2 regions of the Psychrobacillus psychrodurans genome follow, and region 2 is predicted to be linked to the other one. Evidence: a T-box and tRNA genes for the amino acid it is inferred to sense, from the RefSeq annotation. Region 2 holds a T-box; the other holds one or more tRNA genes.

Region 1 (9,154 bases), 950 kb from region 2:
AAATGAACTAATCTCCCCATATTTCTCCCCCAATTTGATTCATTTTAGATTTAAATAGCTTGTACCATTAAAAACTCGCAAACCTTCTTCATCATTGTAATAAAGATTGAAAATTAAATCAATTCCATATAGTGCTTACTAGTTAAATTTTCAATCTAAATTGACTTGAAGAATATCTACATGACTGTTAACAGATTTTATAACTAGGATCACTAAAACATATTAAGACTGCTGCTACTAATTATCTCTCTAAAAATGCTATCAATGCGTCTAAATCCTTTGCAGAAGCTTTTTTAAAGGTGCCAGCCATCATTTTACCAAAAAGTTTGGTTATGCCTGTGAGACCTTTTATTTCTCCGATTAACTTTATCTCCGTAAGGTTATCAGATGAAGTTACTTTATAGGTAAAAATATATTCTCCTTTACCAGTTGTTCCTTTCTTACCATCACAGCGAAGAACAATTTTATCTGGCTCATTGAGTTCAACAACTTCAAAATGTTCCGTAGCCACTTGTCCAAACATCTTTCTTGATTCCTTCCACTCACTGCCCACTTGCATTAGTCCAACATCCAATCGTTCAATACCTACAAGGCCCTGCATCCAGTAATTAGCAGCATCCAGATCAATCAAACCATCATATACTTGTTGCTTAGAAAGGTGGGTAGTTCTTTTCACTTCAAAGTTAGTACTCAAGCGGATAGCCCTCCAAAATGTTTACTAAAGTATATCATACTATGATTACCATATTGCTATCGTCTTAATAGAGCCTCCAGAAATATGGGACAGTAATAGAAATTTATATTCAACTTAACCTTCCCATAAATTCCTTTTAGGACTAGGTGATTTTAGATTATTGTGCAAAATTAGTTCAAAATCTCTCTTTTTCTCTCTACAACAAAAGACACCCATTAACGCTGATCTAACAGTGTTAATGGGTGTCTTTAATTTTACGTATATTGACGTAAAACACATAATAATACCGGTGGTCGGGGTCGAACCGACACATCCAGAGGATACGGGATTTTGAGTCCCGCGCGTCTGCCAATTCCGCCACACCGGCAAAATAAAATACTACTAGGCAGTTATTATAAAAATTGGAGGCGGCAACCGGATTTGAACCGGTGATAAAGGTGTTGCAGACCTGTGCCTTACCACTTGGCTATGCCGCCATAATTAAGTAATGGAGCGGAAGACGAGGTTCGAACTCGCGACCCCCACCTTGGCAAGGTGGTGTTCTACCACTGAACTACTTCCGCAAAAAACTGGGGTACCTGGATTCGAACCAGGGCATGATGGAATCAAAATCCATTGCCTTACCGCTTGGCTATACCCCAATGGGGCGGACGAGGGGAATTGAACCCCCGAGTGTCGGAATCACAATCCGATGCGTTAACCACTTCGCCACGACCGCCACAAATAAAAAAAGAGCTAACTACTAAGGAATATGGGGCGACTGATGGGAATTGAACCCACGAATGCCGGAATCACAATCCGGTGCGTTAACCACTTCGCCACAACCGCCATTATTCAAAGTTAACTTATAATTTGGCAGGGGCAGTAGGAATCGAACCCACATCAAAGGTTTTGGAGACCTCTATTCTACCGTTAAACTATGCCCCTAAATAAAAACTGGTGGTGGGGGACGGATTCGAACCGCCGAACCCGAAGGAGCGGATTTACAGTCCGCCGCGTTTAGCCACTTCGCTACCCCACCAGTATAGTGGTGCCGGAAAAAGGACTTGAACCCTCAACCTACTGATTACAAGTCAGTTGCTCTACCAATTGAGCTATTCCGGCGTATAAATATGGTGGCTCAGGACGGAATCGAACCGCCGACACAAGGATTTTCAGTCCTTTGCTCTACCGACTGAGCTACTGAGCCTACTTCGTTTTGTGCTAAGCTGCGAATCTCTTTGTCAGCTTCATTTGTTCAGTCAGTCACGTACTTTAGTACGCTCCTTCCATCACTCAATCGCTTCCTCGATCTTCTTGCTTATCTCAAATCTCAAATAAAATAAATGGCGGTCCCGACCGGGATCGAACCGGCGATCTCCTGCGTGACAGGCAGGCATGTTAACCGCTACACCACGGGACCATTTGGTTGCGGGGACAGGATTTGAACCTGCGACCTTCGGGTTATGAGCCCGACGAGCTACCACTGCTCCACCCCGCGACAATAGAATGCATACTAATTTATTTCTTGAAGAAATGGTGGAGGATGACGGGCTCGAACCGCCGACCCTCTGCTTGTAAGGCAGATGCTCTCCCAGCTGAGCTAATCCTCCTGGGTAAAATTACGATAAGCTTCGCATCTCTGCTTCAGCTTCATTCGTTCAATCAGTCACGTACATTAGTACGCTCCTTCATTCTCTCAATTGCTTCCTTGATCTACTCGCTTCTCCTAATTTTACATAAGATAAGCTTCGCATCTCTTTGTCAACTAAATTGAAATAAATGGTGACCCCTACGGGATTCGAACCCGTGTTACCGCCGTGAAAGGGCGGTGTCTTAACCGCTTGACCAAGGGGCCATACTTTTATGTAGAAAACTTATCTGGCGGAGAGCAAGGGATTTGAACCCTTGAGACAGTTTAACCCGCCTACACGATTTCCAATCGTGCTCCTTCGGCCACTCGGACAGCTCTCCTAAAATGGCTCCGAAGGTAGGACTCGAACCTACGACCGATCGATTAACAGTCGATTGCTCTACCACTGAGCTACTTCGGAATAATACAGCCTAGCGACGTCCTACTCTCACAGGGGGAGACCCCCAACTACCATCGGCGCTGAAGAGCTTAACTTCCGTGTTCGGTAAGGGAACGGGTGTGACCTCTTCGCCATCATCACTAGACATTATTAATTTGAAAGACAATATTTATTATAACAAAACTAGAAATTAATTCAAGCTTTTTTTATACTTTTTTGTACTCTCAAAACTGGATAAACGACATTGTTACGTTAAACAAATTTGGTTAAGTCCTCGATCGATTAGTATTCGTCAGCTGCACGTGTCGCCACGCTTCCACCCCGAACCTATCTACCTCATCGTCTTTGAGGGATCTTACTTACTTGCGTAATGGGAAATCTCATCTTGAGGGGGGCTTCGTGCTTAGATGCTTTCAGCACTTATCCCGTCCACACATAGCTACCCAGCGATGCTCTTGGCAGAACAACTGGTACACCAGCGGTGTGTCCATCCCGGTCCTCTCGTACTAAGGACAGCTCCTCTCAAATTTCCTACGCCCACGACGGATAGGGACCGAACTGTCTCACGACGTTCTGAACCCAGCTCGCGTACCGCTTTAATGGGCGAACAGCCCAACCCTTGGGACCGACTACAGCCCCAGGATGCGATGAGCCGACATCGAGGTGCCAAACCTCCCCGTCGATGTGGACTCTTGGGGGAGATAAGCCTGTTATCCCCGGGGTAGCTTTTATCCGTTGAGCGATGGCCCTTCCATGCGGAACCACCGGATCACTAAGCCCGTCTTTCGACCCTGCTCGACTTGTAGGTCTCGCAGTCAAGCTCCCTTCTGCCTTTACACTCTTCGAATGATTTCCAACCATTCTGAGGGAACCTTTGGGCGCCTCCGTTACACTTTAGGAGGCGACCGCCCCAGTCAAACTACCCGCCTGACACTGTCTCCTACCCGGGTTACGGGTATGGGTTAGAATTTCAATACAACCAGGGCAGTATCCCACCGACGCCTCCTCCGAAGCTGGCGCTCCGGGCTCTAAGGCTCCTGCCTATCCTGTACAAGTTGCACCAAAATTCAATATCAAGCTATAGTAAAGCTCCACGGGGTCTTTCCGTCCTGTCGCGGGTAACCTGCATCTTCACAGGTACTATAATTTCACCGAGTCTCTCGTTGAGACAGTGCCCAGATCGTTACGCCTTTCGTGCGGGTCGGAACTTACCCGACAAGGAATTTCGCTACCTTAGGACCGTTATAGTTACGGCCGCCGTTTACTGGGGCTTCAATTCGCACCTTCGCTTGCGCTAAGCACTCCTCTTAACCTTCCAGCACCGGGCAGGCGTCAGCCCCTATACTTCACCTTACGGTTTTGCAGAGACCTGTGTTTTTGCTAAACAGTCGCCTGGGCCTATTCACTGCGGCTCTTCTAGGCTATGCACCCAAAAGAGCACCCCTTCTCCCGAAGTTACGGGGTCATTTTGCCGAGTTCCTTAACGAGAGTTCTCTCGCTCACCTTAGGATTCTCTCCTCGACTACCTGTGTCGGTTTGCGGTACGGGCACCTATCACCTCGCTAGAGGCTTTTCTTGGCAGTGTGAAATCAGGAACTCCGGACATACGTCCTCGCCATCACAGCTCAATGTTACAGAATGCGGATTTGCCTACATTCACACCTTACTGCTTGGACATGCATAACCAACAGCATGCTTACCCTATCCTTCTGCGTCCCCCCATTACTCAAACGGTGGTTTGGTGGTACAGGAATATCAACCTGTTATCCATCGCCTACGCCTATCGGCCTCGGCTTAGGTCCCGACTAACCCTGAGCGGACGAGCCTTCCTCAGGAAACCTTAGTCATACGGTGGACGGGATTCTCACCCGTCTTTCGCTACTCATACCGGCATTCTCACTTCTAAGCGCTCCACCAGTCCTTCCGGTCTGACTTCAACGCCCTTAGAACGCTCTCCTACCACTGATACCAAAGGTATCAATCCACAGCTTCGGTGATTTGTTTAGCCCCGATACATTTTCGGCGCAGCGTCACTCGACCAGTGAGCTATTACGCACTCTTTAAATGATGGCTGCTTCTAAGCCAACATCCTGGTTGTCTAAGCAACGCCACATCCTTTTCCACTTAACAAATACTTTGGGACCTTAGCTGGTGGTCTGGGCTGTTTCCCTCTTGACTACGGATCTTATCACTCGCAGTCTGACTCCCAAACATAAATCATTGGCATTCGGAGTTTGTCTGAATTCGGTAACCCGGGATGGGCCCCTAGTCCAAACAGTGCTCTACCTCCAAGATTCTAACGTTTGAGGCTAGCCCTAAAGCTATTTCGGAGAGAACCAGCTATCTCCAGGTTCGATTGGAATTTCTCCGCTACCCACACCTCATCCCCGCACTTTTCAACGTGCGTGGGTTCGGACCTCCAGTAAGTGTTACCTTACCTTCATCCTGGACATGGGTAGATCACCTGGTTTCGGGTCTACGACCACATACTCATTCGCCCTATTCAGACTCGCTTTCGCTGCGGCTCCGTCTTCTCAACTTAACCTTGCATGTAATCGTAACTCGCCGGTTCATTCTACAAAAGGCACGCTATCACCCATTAACGGGCTCTAACTACTTGTAGGCACACGGTTTCAGGATCTATTTCACTCCCCTTCCGGGGTGCTTTTCACCTTTCCCTCACGGTACTGGTTCACTATCGGTCACTAGGTAGTATTTAGCCTTGGGAGATGGTCCTCCCGGATTCCGACGGAATTTCACGTGTTCCGCCGTACTCAGGATACACTCAAGAGAGAATGAATTTTGGACTACGGGGCTTTTACCCTATCCTGCGGACCTTTCCAGATCGCTTCGTCTAACTCATTCCTTTGTAACTCTATGTAGAGTGTCCTACAACCCCAAGAGGCAAGCCTCTTGGTTTGGGCTATTCCCGTTTCGCTCGCCGCTACTCAGGGAATCGATTTTTCTTTCTCTTCCTCCAGGTACTTAGATGTTTCAGTTCCCTGGGTGTGTCTCAGATGCGCTATGTATTCACGCAAATGTACTGCTCCATTACGAACAGTGGGTTTCCCCATTCGGAAATCTCCGGATCAAAGCTCACTTACAGCTCCCCGAAGCATATCGGTGTTAGTGCCGTCCTTCGTCGACTCCTAGTGCCAAGGCATTCACCGTGCGCCCTTATTAACTTAACCTAAAAGTTAAAAAGTCTTACACGTTATGATTACGTAAATAATCACAACTTGAATTTCTTGTTGTTTATTGTTTCAATGTCGTTTTATCCAGTTTTCAAAGAACAAAGGTTTTGTTCCTTCGCGACGAATAATCGCAGGAGCAAATAAGAAAATTTGGTGGAGCCTAGCGGGATCGAACCGCTGACCTCCTGCGTGCAAGGCAGGCGCTCTCCCAGCTGAGCTAAGGCCCCGAAATTTAAAAAGGTATGGTGGGCCTAAATGGACTCGAACCATCGACCTCACGCTTATCAGGCGTGCGCTCTAACCAGCTGAGCTATAGGCCCTCTTTGAATTTCCATATATAATATAATATGAACATTCAAAACTGAACTGCAAAACGTTAAGATACGAATAAAAATTCGTATTCCGATATTATCCTTAGAAAGGAGGTGATCCAGCCGCACCTTCCGATACGGCTACCTTGTTACGACTTCACCCCAATCATCTGTCCCACCTTCGGCGGCTGGCTCCCGTAAGGGTTACCCCACCGACTTCGGGTGTTACAAACTCTCGTGGTGTGACGGGCGGTGTGTACAAGGCCCGGGAACGTATTCACCGTGGCATGCTGATCCACGATTACTAGCGATTCCGGCTTCATGTAGGCGAGTTGCAGCCTACAATCCGAACTGAGAACGGTTTTATGGGATTTGCTCACCCTCGCGGGGTTGCGACCCTCTGTACCGTCCATTGTAGCACGTGTGTAGCCCAGGTCATAAGGGGCATGATGATTTGACGTCATCCCCACCTTCCTCCGGTTTATCACCGGCAGTCACCTTAGAGTGCCCAACTGAATGCTGGCAACTAAGATCAAGGGTTGCGCTCGTTGCGGGACTTAACCCAACATCTCACGACACGAGCTGACGACAACCATGCACCACCTGTCACCGCTGTCCCCGAAGGGAAAAGTCTATCTCTAGGCCGGTCAGCGGGATGTCAAGACCTGGTAAGGTTCTTCGCGTTGCTTCGAATTAAACCACATGCTCCACCGCTTGTGCGGGCCCCCGTCAATTCCTTTGAGTTTCAGTCTTGCGACCGTACTCCCCAGGCGGAGTGCTTAATGCGTTAGCTGCAGCACTAAGGGGCGGAAACCCCCTAACACTTAGCACTCATCGTTTACGGCGTGGACTACCAGGGTATCTAATCCTGTTTGCTCCCCACGCTTTCGCGCCTCAGCGTCAGTTACAGACCAGAAAGCCGCCTTCGCCACTGGTGTTCCTCCAAATCTCTACGCATTTCACCGCTACACTTGGAATTCCGCTTTCCTCTTCTGTACTCAAGTCCCCCAGTTTCCAATGACCTTCCACGGTTGAGCCGTGGGATTTCACATCAGACTTAAAGGACCGCCTGCGCGCGCTTTACGCCCAATAATTCCGGACAACGCTTGCCACCTACGTATTACCGCGGCTGCTGGCACGTAGTTAGCCGTGGCTTTCTAATGAGGTACCGTCAAGGTACGAGCAGTTACTCTCGTACTTGTTCTTCCCTCACAACAGAGTTTTACGATCCGAAAACCTTCTTCACTCACGCGGCATTGCTCCATCAGACTTTCGTCCATTGTGGAAGATTCCCTACTGCTGCCTCCCGTAGGAGTCTGGGCCGTGTCTCAGTCCCAGTGTGGCCGATCACCCTCTCAGGTCGGCTACGCATCGTCGCCTTGGTGAGCCGTTACCTCACCAACTAGCTAATGCGCCGCGGGCCCATCCTGTAGTGACAGCGAGATGCCGTCTTTTAACATCTCCCCATGTGAGGAAATGGATTATTCGGTATTAGCCCCGGTTTCCCGGAGTTATCCCAATCTACAGGGCAGGTTGCCCACGTGTTACTCACCCGTCCGCCGCTAAATCAGAAGAAGCAAGCTTCTTCGTCATTCGCTCGACTTGCATGTATTAGGCATGCCGCCAGCGTTCGTCCTGAGCCAGGATCAAACTCTCCATAAGATCTGGATGACGTTACGCAGCGCATCGCTTTGTCAGCTTCACTCGTTCGGTCAGTCACGTACGTTAGTACGCTCCTTCCCTCTCTCGATTGCTTCCTCGCACTGCACTACGTCTCGTCATCCAGCGAATAGAACTAGTTTAAAAGCTCATTTTGTTTTGCTGGCATCATCATTTAATGATGTCAAAATTGTTTTGCTATCAGACTAACAAAGTTAGTTGATAAGCTATATTTCTTAACGTTTTGCATGTTCAGTTTTCAATGTTCAATTTGCTTTGTCGTTTTTTGCGACTTCTCTAATTTACCACCGTATCAACCAAGTGTCAAGAAGTTTTTTCAAAAACTTTTTCGTTCTATTTACTTGAAATAGTTTGTATTGCTTTTGACGACGCTTATTATAATAGCACGGAATAAAATCATATGTCAACAATAAAAACGAACAAATTTAATTGTCCGTTTTTATGTGTTGTTTCTACATCCTTACTTTGTAGTATCTGTGCATGATTTCATTACTTTTTGTTTGTTGTTTTTCAATTAAAATATATCCTTTATCTATTAGAAACTCGATGAAAACCTCTAAATCTACAGAGTAGTTTTTAAGTTCTTCTTGCTCATGAATTTCTTGGATAGTCCAAAACTCTTTTAATCCTAATACTTCTACAATGTGCTGTGCTCCATCCTTTGTTCGGGAATGGATTAAGAAATCACTTGCTAGGAATAGAAGTTCTAACCTTTTTTCTAAAGCTTCCTCACTTGAGATTAACTCATCGTACAATTTATAAATAGAAGGATCTAATTGCTTTACTTGCTTCCATACCATCACCTCTGGATGCATACCATTTTCAAAAACAGCAAGGCGAGCCAAATGATGTAAAGAATCTACCATATGATTATAAGCATCCAAATAGTTATGTTGTTCAAAAAATAATTTACCTTCTAAGTATCTTCTTGTTAATTTAGCAAACTCAATACCCATACGAGCTTTTCTACCATTTATCGGGAACACATATAACTCTTGCTTCAAACTTTCCACATATTCATTTCGATCAAATACCACACGACCATTGATCAACCAATCCACCATCTTCGGATTAGCCCCCAATAGTAGCCACTTTCTTAGCTGCTTCTCTGTTATTATATGTAGTGCAGTTTTTTTATCTCCATACGTGTAATGCTTTGTGAATACAGGTACAGATGAGTCTTTCGTTATGATAAATAAAATAGAATCAAACATATCAGTAATAGGGCTAAATTCTGCCCTTTTCTCTACTAAAATAATACCT
Region 2 (9,154 bases):
TCATACGATATTGAAAACGATGCCTATACTAGTGAACTTAATTTACTTACAGAATGGGCTATCAAACAGGGAGGACCAATTATAGATCTGGCATGTGGGACCGGTAGAATGACGATCCCTTTAGCTAAAAAGGGCTTTGAATTGATAGGGGTAGATTTACATAGAGGTATGCTTGAACATGCGAAGAGGAAAGCGGAAAATTTGGTAATACAAATTAAATGGTTAGTTCAAGATTGCACAGTGCTTCAACTAGAAGAAAAAAGCCCGTTAATGTTTATGGTTGGGAACTCCTTTCAACATTTTCATACAAATGAACAACAAAATCTTGTTTTGAGGTCTATACATAGCCATTTAGAAACAGATGGAATTTTGGTATTTGGGATTAGGTTTCCAACGGCGGAAGAATTGCTCCAACCAAGTACAGAAGAGTATTGGAAAACATATATAGATACAATTGAGAATAAAGAAGTAAAAGTATATACGATTAGTAATTATAATCCTTTAGAACAAATACAGCATTATACAACAATCAGAAAATATATGGATAAAGGCAATGTTGTAAAGGAAAGAAGAACGAACATTAGTTTAAGATACACATATCCTAAAGAAATGGAACGGTTACTATTTGAAAACGGACTAGATATTTTACATGTCTATGAAGATTGGAATAAATCATTACTAAGTAAAGATAGTGATGAGATGATTTATGTTTGTAAAAAAAGATAAAATTGCACTAAGCAATATCTGTCACTAATAAGCGTGATATATGTTAGGTAAAGTATAATAAGGATCATTTATGTGTGTTTAAAAAGACACTCATAGTCTTGGTAAATTAAACGGTCAAGATGAGTATTTAAGATACCTAATGTTTCTAACGCAGCGCTGATTTAAGAGTGAGGATTATTCCTCACTCTTTTTTATAGGACGAATTAGTTAAATTTTCTATATTATAATACCTTTACTATTTGATTCAACTTTTCTAAAAAGTTGATTGACAGTACAAGTAAAATGTTTTATCTTTGTGTTAACCTTAAAAATATATAAGGTTAACACATTAGAGGAGGTATTATGTTTTGGAAAAAAGTAATATTTATCAATACTTATTAGCGGCAATTGGGGCTGCAATTATAGCAATACTCGCACAGGTGACAATTCCTCTGCCACTTGTACCAATTACTGGGCAAACTTTTGCGATCGGTTTAGTAGTTACCATTTTAGGTATGAGATTAGGTGTATTATCAGTGATGGTATATATATTAATCGGTGCGGTTGGAATGCCGGTATTTAGTGGGATGTCAGGAGGATTAGGAATTGTAGTTGGACCAACAGGTGGCTATATTGTTGGTTTCTTGCCATCTGCATTACTTATGGGACTTTATATGAGAAAATTTGGTGTCACAATTTCACATGCTATTATAGCTAATTTAATTGGTATGGTTGTTACATTGGTATTCGGGACGGTTTGGTTAAAAATAATAGCTGATTTGACGTGGACTGCAGCATTTATGGGTGGTGTTGCTCCATTTATTATCGTAGGTGTAATAAAAGCGGTACTAGCTGCATGGTTTGGTGTTGTCGTTCGTCGTCGATTAGAAACAGCACGTTTAATCGTGGCTAATACATAAAAAAAATGTTTTTTGTTTTAATAACTTCCAGGGTAGTTTTAAATGATGTTGGGTAACTTTGAAATATTTGTAGAGGACCTTTTTTATATCGGAAAGAGGAGGCAGCAAGTGGAATAGATAGCTTGCTGTCCACTTGCTGCCCTTAGACAGGTAATTAGTTTTCTGTAGATTGGATAGTGAGTCAGGGAATGATTTGGGTTTGATCGATTAATTGATTGAGAAAAAGACAGATAAATTATACCTTGCTCATCATCTTTCACTTGTTGATAAATTTTAGTAATGAATGATTTATGTATTTAGATGGAAGTTATTAGAAGGTAGTAGAAATCCATTTAAATAAAAGTGCTATAAGATAAAGAGGTACACCGACAATAATTAGCCCTGCTATAAAGTACGATACATAATACAGAATATCATGTATAGCACCAGCAAAATCATCAATAAAACTTTTCATGATATTTTACAACTCCTTCACTATTTACTATTTTAACATAAAATAATTAAACTTCTTGTGAAGTTCAGAATTTTATGTATAATTATCTTAACTAATATAAAATAGTAGCGATGAAGAGGAAAAGTAAAGTGATGATGTTATAAAGAGAGCTTCTGCTGGTGGGAACGAGGCAAACTAGTCATTTGAACATGATCTCTGAGCTTCGTACTGAACGTTATGTGACTAGTAGGATACGACAAGGTTTGGCACTTGTTATCCCTGTCAAAGTATAAAGGCTTATTGCCATGTACTTATAAAGTCAAGCGATGTGAGTTGTTTGAAAATTAAGGTGGTACCACGAGTATAATAACCTCGTCCTTATCGGAATTTTTCCGGTAAGGACGAGGTTTTTTGTTTATTAAAAAGGAGGAATAGGAAATGAGTATTTTTATTGGAGGGGCTTGGCCTTATGCAAATGGCTCTTTGCATTTAGGACATATAGCTGCATTATTACCAGGGGATATACTGGCAAGGTATTTTAGACTAAAGGGAGAGGATGTACTATATGTTTCGGGAAGTGACTGTAATGGAACACCTATTTCTATAAGAGCCAATAAGGAAGGGATTTCGGTAAGGGAGGTAGCCGATAGATACCATTCTGAATTTGAATATTCGTTTCGGAGATTAGGGTTTTCTTATGACCTCTATTCGCGAACAGACAGTGAGAATCATCACCAAGTCGTAAAGGAACTATTTTTAAAGCTATTAGATAATGGATTTATATATAAAAAAGAAATAGAACAGACCTATTGTGAGCAAGACAAGCAATTTTTACCGGATAGATATGTAGAAGGGAAATGTCCAAATTGTGGTAGCAATGCTCGTGGAGATCAATGTGATAATTGTTCCAAGATATTAGACCCATTAGATTTAATCGACCGAACGTGTAAGCTTTGTGGAAGTGAACCGACAACCCGTAAAACGGAGCATTTTTACTTTATGTTAAGTGCTTTTCAAAAACAATTAGAGAAATATGTTCACGAAGCAAGAAATAATGAGTTATGGAGAGATAATGCAATTCAATTAACGGAGCGGTATTTAAAGGAAGGACTGTTGGATCGAGCAGCCTCTAGAGATTTGCCAAATGGAGTTAGTATTCCTGTAAAAGGCTATGAGGAAAAGAAAGTTTATGTTTGGATAGAAGCAGTAGCAGGATATTATTCAGCAAGTAAAGAGTGGGCAAAAAATTCTAATAAAGAAGATAAACCATATTGGTCAAAAGAGACGATCTCATACTATGTGCATGGAAAAGATAATATCCCATTTCATACACTAATTTGGCCAGCAATCTTATTAGGGATAAATAACCAGGCATTACCTACACATATTATTTCAAATGAGTATTTGACGCTTGAGAAAAGAAAACTATCTACAAGTCAAAATTATGCGGTTTGGATACCTGATATTTTAAAAAGGTATCATCCTGATTCCATTCGTTACTTTTTAACTATCAATGCTCCAGAGAATCGTGACACTGATTTCTCCTGGAGAGAATTTATATACAGCCATAACTCGGAACTACTTGGCGCATATGGAAATCTGGTGAACCGAACATTTAAATTCGTAGAGAAGTTTTATGAAGGTAATATACCTGTAAACAGTATAAATGAAATAATAATAATACAAACAGAAAGATTATATGAAGAAGTAGGAGAGCTAATAGAAAAAGGTCATTTTAAATTAGCATTAGAAAAAATATTTCAATATATTCGTAATGGTAACAAATATTTTGATGCTCAAAAACCATGGATTCAACTAAAAGAAGAGGAAATAGAATGTAAATGTACGATTGCTACTTGTGTATACATTATTGGCAATATAGCGCAAATATTATCACCATTTCTACCCTTTTCAAGCGAAGAAGTAAAGGCAAATCTCCAAATAGATAAATTCTCTTGGCAGCCTTTTGAGCCGGCGCCAATTCAGTTGCAAACGGTTAGACCTTTATTTGAAAGAATAGATATTAGTGCTATACAAGATGAACTAGATAAACTAAGGGAAAGAGAAATTAGGCTATCGTAACCAGGTAAAAGGAGTGGAATTCCATGGCATTTCATGAAATTTCACTCAAGTTCTACTTTTCTTTTTTCACTATAGTATAGTCAATATCCAAAAAAGGAATGGAGAAGATTTTCATCCGATGTTTAGCAAAAAGGTCTCCACTTGGTTCTTCATCTATAAAAAACTGCTCCTGAAGTGGCAGCTTAAAGACAATGTTGCGAAACGTCAAGTAAATTCCAGCATCAGAATTGCCGTTTCCGCGACTTGTTAATATTAGGTTTCCATTGTTTTGTTCATGCAGTTCAAGTATGCCAATCATGGATGTGAAAGGGAGTGGAAGTGCAATATTCATATAAGTTTTCTCGCCCTTTACATATGAAGAGTATAAGGCCACAAAAATAACGTCAGATTCTATTTTTCGAAGCCATGCCCTAGTTCTAATACGACCGTCGTTAACAGCAATAATGTCACCAGTCATTTCCGTTTTCTTAGAAGAATAGGGTAAATTCAACTGTTGGATTCTTTGACTAATAACTCTATAGACAGCCGCAATTGGTTTAAACCACGGATACCAATGTACTTCTGAAAACAAATAGTACTGTTTAGTATTTTCGTAGAATTCTATAATTGTAGACTTCACATTATCCCTGTTAACATAAACCCCCATATCATCTACGAGTCCAGTGTAGCATTCGTTACCTTTGTTTGGCTCTAGTATTTGTTCACCAATAACAAATTTCCCACGTATATGACTTATTGGAACATTCAATTCTTTGTATAGGGGAGCAGGTGTTGAAATAGACCAACCGATAATACCAACTAATCCAAATAACAAACAGTTAAAAAATCCGTGAAACTTTAACATAAACTCAATACTGACCTGGAATACTCCAAAAGCATTTCCAAGCGCATATAGTAAAGAGAAAATAATAGTAATTCCTAATGCACTAAACGAAATTAAAATCAGCGTTTTTTGTACAAGTCCTTTAAATGGAATTCTAAACGCTAGAACGATAAATCCATAAATACCAATAATATATAGTAGGACAGATACTAACTCAAGCCAAGGGGAGAATGTAATCCCTGCTGCAACTATTAATGGTGATACTAAAATTATCGTAGCAAAGAATGGGTAACTCTTAGGTTTATAAAGTCTACCAGCAAACCCTATAAAAATAGGTAATAGAAAAGATGAATAATGGAAATGGATTGCCGTAAGCCAAGTTAACATAGGGGAGAACCCAGTATCAAACCCTATTTCGTAAATAAAAAACCATATCCCCCCCATGGATAAATACATGAGACCAACATCAATGGAAAACTCCTCTAAATGAGTAAATCCTCTTTTAGCAAAACGAATAAATCCGCATATAGCAACGGCAAAAGTAAACAGTAAATAGATGAAAGCAAGGATAAAGTCAAAACTAGTTTTTTCTGTTATTTGAAGTACAATAACCGAAAAAACAGCAGGAAGAACAAAGTAATACATTCGTAGTTTTAGTTTTAGAATGAGTTGCAAAGTTAGCGGGACAAATAAGAGTTGTGCTATTGTCAGCATTAAAAAGTACCAAGGATTCACAGTAAATAATGCAGTAAAAGTAAATAAAATTATATGTATACTAGCAAGAATCTTATAAGTCATCAGCTCGGAATTCCCCCTTATATTCAAATAAAGTACCAATTAGCGGGTTCGTAATCCATACATGTATACAAAAACTCTCATTTTCCTTCACATAACTTTCCTTGACTAAAACGTTTCCTTGAAAAGATTTTGGAATAGGCAATTCAAATTTTCCAAGTACGAGTCGTTGTTTTTGTGATTCGATTCTTAAATGTCCTTGATCTGTAACTTCAAAAGTCAACTCAGAGTAAATTAGACTAGGTTCACCTAAGTAGTCTTTCACTAATTCCTTATTTATATCTAAGGTCATGAGAGCATTAAAATCCCGGTTATTATTTGGGAAATAAAATTTTCTTTCCCAGTGAACCTGTTGTTCACCGTTAGATCCAATTTGTGGTTTATTGACAATTTGAAAAGGTATATTATTCCCATGTTCAGGGAACAAGAATTTTCTGCGTGCAGCAAATAGTTTGAATAGATATAGCCACTTTGGGCCACTAGTTATTTCATGCATTACTCCGGTTGCTTTAAAGGTTTTACCATCTTTAAACCCATATCTTTTTTGAAGCATTGGGTGCATTTTATAAAATTGGTTACCAAGAATTTCTTTATAAATGGACATGTATAAGCTCCTTACCTTACGCGTTTACAGCTTCTAGCTGTTGGGATATCCTTACCTGCTAACAAACCAATAATTGTTAGAACGATTAAAGATAAATTAAATGTTATCGGATTGAATGGATGTGAAAGTACTGAAGTGTCGGCAAAGATTGCAGAAATAGTGAGTAGTGGAAGTATGACTAACTGCAATCTAAGTAATCTTGTTTTATTTTGATAGAGAATCCAAATTAATCCGAAAATGATTTCAATCACGCCAATAGCAGCGACCATATTATTAGTATCACTTGGCTTGAGAGGTAGTAATGCGTTAGTCAAAGCAACTTCCTCTGGATGCATCATGATTAATTTGGGAACTAACCCTTGATAAATCCAAACGAAAAAGAATAGAAAAGTAATTATCCAATGTGTAAAAAATCGTATATATTGTCCTGATGGGGCATCTCCTTTTTCAATCCACCTTTTTAAGACATCAAAGCTTAGTGCAGTTGCCCATCCCATTAAAGGTCTAATAGCAATTCTATCCAGCAATTTACCAGGTGTGCCAAATTGCACTTCATAATCGTATTGAGTGAAAAACTTAGTGTTACTCTGTTCAGGAATATACTTCCAATAACCTTTTCCTTCTTTAATAGGAGATAAATAATGGTCCGACCCGAAATGAAGGGAAGATGTTCTTGAATCGTTCTTAGAATGTAAGGTACCGACACTTTTGCCCCAGCCATTTATAGCTATTCCGAAACCTATTTTCGTTTTATATTCAAATAGTTGTGCTTCATTTTCTTCTTTTGGCAAGTAAGTAATAGAAGAAAAGCGTAAGTCCCATTGCTCATGCAATGTGGGATTTTGGGAAGCCTCCCAAACACGTTCTACATTATCTTCAATCAGAATTTCTACATATATCGGTTTGTTTTTCATTATTGCACCCCTTCCTGAGAATACCACAAAGGTATGATCTTTTGCCTATTCGTTATCATTAAATTTCAATTTATTCCGTTTAATTTACTTCTTCTTTCAAAAAGTAAATTATCTCTCCATACTCCATTTACTTTCCCAATTCGTTCACGATATCCGACATCTCTAAAACCATGGTTTAAATGCAGATGAATACTAGCAGTATTTTCCGGGAAAATAGATGACTGCAAGGTCCAAAATCCATTTTCTTCAGATGTTTTTATTAAATGATCTAAAAGCATATGTCCCACGCCCTTTCCTTTTGCTTTCGGATGGACATAAATACTAACCTCGCCGACCCCATCATAAACCATTCTGTTAGAAACAGGAGAAAGTTTATACCAACCTAATAATAGATCCCCATCTTTAATAACATTGCTACATTTTTTGAAACTGTTAGATATCCACTTGTCAAAAGTCATAGGTGCTTCCGTTTCGAAAGTAGCATTATTTGTTTGAATGCCACATTCATAAATATATTTAATTTGCTCCCAATCTTTACTAGAAGCTTTCTCGAATTTTAAAAGCATAGTGTTTGCTCCTTCAAAAAGTTATTTTATACTTGCATTATACAAGTAATTATAATATAAATAAATAAGGGAGTGAATTCGATGGAAAACAAACGAGAATTATTTCAGCTTTTAACAAGAAGATTTGGACTACTCAATAAAAACTGCTGTTCCATTGGTGCAGTAGAAATATCAACTGTTCAAAGTCACATTATATATGAAATCGATAAACAGCCTGAATCCTCTATGCAGCAAGTAGCAGAATTATTAGCGATGGATATTACTACCTTTAGTAGGCAAATTCAAAACCTCATTAAAATGGAGCTCGTCACAAAATCACCTTCTGCCCAAGATAAAAGGGTTTCCTTATTAGCTCTAACCGTACAAGGTAAGTTTGTTGCCACTACAATTGATGAGTCGATGAATACTTATTTGGAAGAAGTGTTCTCCCACATGAATGAATTCGAACGTGACACAGTTTTACGTTCAATAGAACTATTAAATAAAGCTATGTCCAAATCTAGTGTCTGTTGTAATACGGTATGCTAATATAGAATTTATTTGTAAAATACAAGTATTTAAAGAAAGGAATCCTTTATTATGATGAATTTTAATATTATTGATAAGTCTTTATGTTGTATACCTAATAATGACATAGATCATTTGCCTGTCGCAATTATCGGTGCAGGGCCTATAGGACTTGCGGCTGCTGCACATTTAGCCGAGCGCGGGGAACCTTTTATCCTAGTGGAATCGGGAGAAAAAGTTGGTTCTAACATCCGTCAATGGGGTCATGTTCGATTATTTTCTCCATGGCAATATAATATTGATAAAATTGCCAGAAAGCTCCTAGAACATAATAATTGGATTGCACCACCAGCTGAGGAATTACCTAATGGTAAGGAATTAGTTGAACTATATTTAGAACCACTTTCAGAATTACCTCAAATACAACCACATATTTTATTTAATTCTATTGTTACTGCGGTAAGCAAAAAAGGATTAGATAAAATGAAGACCGAAGATAGGGAAAATGCATCGTTTGCTATATATTTGGAGCAAGATGGAACTACAAGCCGTATAGAAGCAAAAGCAGTAATAGACGCTTCTGGTACTTGGTCACATCCGAATCCTATAAACACGGATAATGTTTGGACACTAGAAGAAAAAGTCTTACAAGATCACATTTATTATGGCATTCCTAACACTGCTACTATCAGGGGGAAATACAGTGATAAACGAGTTGCAGTAATTGGGGGAGGTCATTCTGCTATTAACACTATTCTTGAACTTACAGAGTCAGGTAGTCAAGAACTTTACTGGATTATGAGGA

What was found. The T-box of region 2 lies ahead of metG (methionine--tRNA ligase). A T-box ahead of a tRNA ligase gene usually reads a tRNA of that ligase, here a tRNA-Met.
Region 1: it has a tRNA-Met gene. The T-box ahead of metG (methionine--tRNA ligase) is inferred to sense a tRNA for this amino acid. The anticodon was not compared.

The regions. Positions count from the first base shown of each region.
Region 1 is NZ_CP189791.1:3,062,542-3,071,695, forward strand. It holds gene ACQCPR_RS15085 (VOC family protein) at 1-20, opposite strand, end outside; gene ACQCPR_RS15090 (SRPBCC family protein) at 242-694, opposite strand; tRNA gene ACQCPR_RS15095 (tRNA-Leu) at 979-1,061, opposite strand; tRNA gene ACQCPR_RS15100 (tRNA-Cys) at 1,097-1,170, opposite strand; tRNA gene ACQCPR_RS15105 (tRNA-Gly) at 1,183-1,257, opposite strand; tRNA gene ACQCPR_RS15110 (tRNA-Gln) at 1,264-1,335, opposite strand; tRNA gene ACQCPR_RS15115 (tRNA-His) at 1,337-1,412, opposite strand; tRNA gene ACQCPR_RS15120 (tRNA-His) at 1,447-1,522, opposite strand; tRNA gene ACQCPR_RS15125 (tRNA-Trp) at 1,548-1,621, opposite strand; tRNA gene ACQCPR_RS15130 (tRNA-Tyr) at 1,632-1,715, opposite strand; tRNA gene ACQCPR_RS15135 (tRNA-Thr) at 1,723-1,798, opposite strand; tRNA gene ACQCPR_RS15140 (tRNA-Phe) at 1,808-1,883, opposite strand; tRNA gene ACQCPR_RS15145 (tRNA-Asp) at 2,021-2,096, opposite strand; tRNA gene ACQCPR_RS15150 (tRNA-Met) at 2,100-2,174, opposite strand; tRNA gene ACQCPR_RS15155 (tRNA-Val) at 2,211-2,286, opposite strand; tRNA gene ACQCPR_RS15160 (tRNA-Glu) at 2,457-2,531, opposite strand; tRNA gene ACQCPR_RS15165 (tRNA-Ser) at 2,556-2,647, opposite strand; tRNA gene ACQCPR_RS15170 (tRNA-Asn) at 2,653-2,727, opposite strand; rRNA gene rrf (5S ribosomal RNA) at 2,736-2,851, opposite strand; rRNA gene ACQCPR_RS15180 (23S ribosomal RNA) at 2,969-5,897, opposite strand; tRNA gene ACQCPR_RS15185 (tRNA-Ala) at 6,052-6,127, opposite strand; tRNA gene ACQCPR_RS15190 (tRNA-Ile) at 6,144-6,220, opposite strand; rRNA gene ACQCPR_RS15195 (16S ribosomal RNA) at 6,319-7,873, opposite strand; gene ACQCPR_RS15200 (nucleotidyltransferase-like protein) at 8,344-9,154, opposite strand, start outside.
Region 2 is NZ_CP189791.1:2,108,985-2,118,138, reverse strand. It holds gene ACQCPR_RS10060 (class I SAM-dependent methyltransferase) at 1-726, shown strand, start outside; gene ACQCPR_RS10055 (biotin transporter BioY) at 1,074-1,625, shown strand; gene ACQCPR_RS10050 (hypothetical protein) at 1,936-2,079, opposite strand; T-box leader at 2,181-2,441, shown strand; gene metG (methionine--tRNA ligase) at 2,497-4,140, shown strand; gene ACQCPR_RS10040 (YndJ family protein) at 4,193-5,761, opposite strand; gene ACQCPR_RS10035 (DUF4166 domain-containing protein) at 5,751-6,362, opposite strand; gene ACQCPR_RS10030 (DoxX-like family protein) at 6,374-7,276, opposite strand; gene ACQCPR_RS10025 (GNAT family N-acetyltransferase) at 7,342-7,842, opposite strand; gene ACQCPR_RS10020 (MarR family winged helix-turn-helix transcriptional regulator) at 7,924-8,370, shown strand; gene ACQCPR_RS10015 (NAD(P)-binding domain-containing protein) at 8,425-9,154, shown strand, end outside.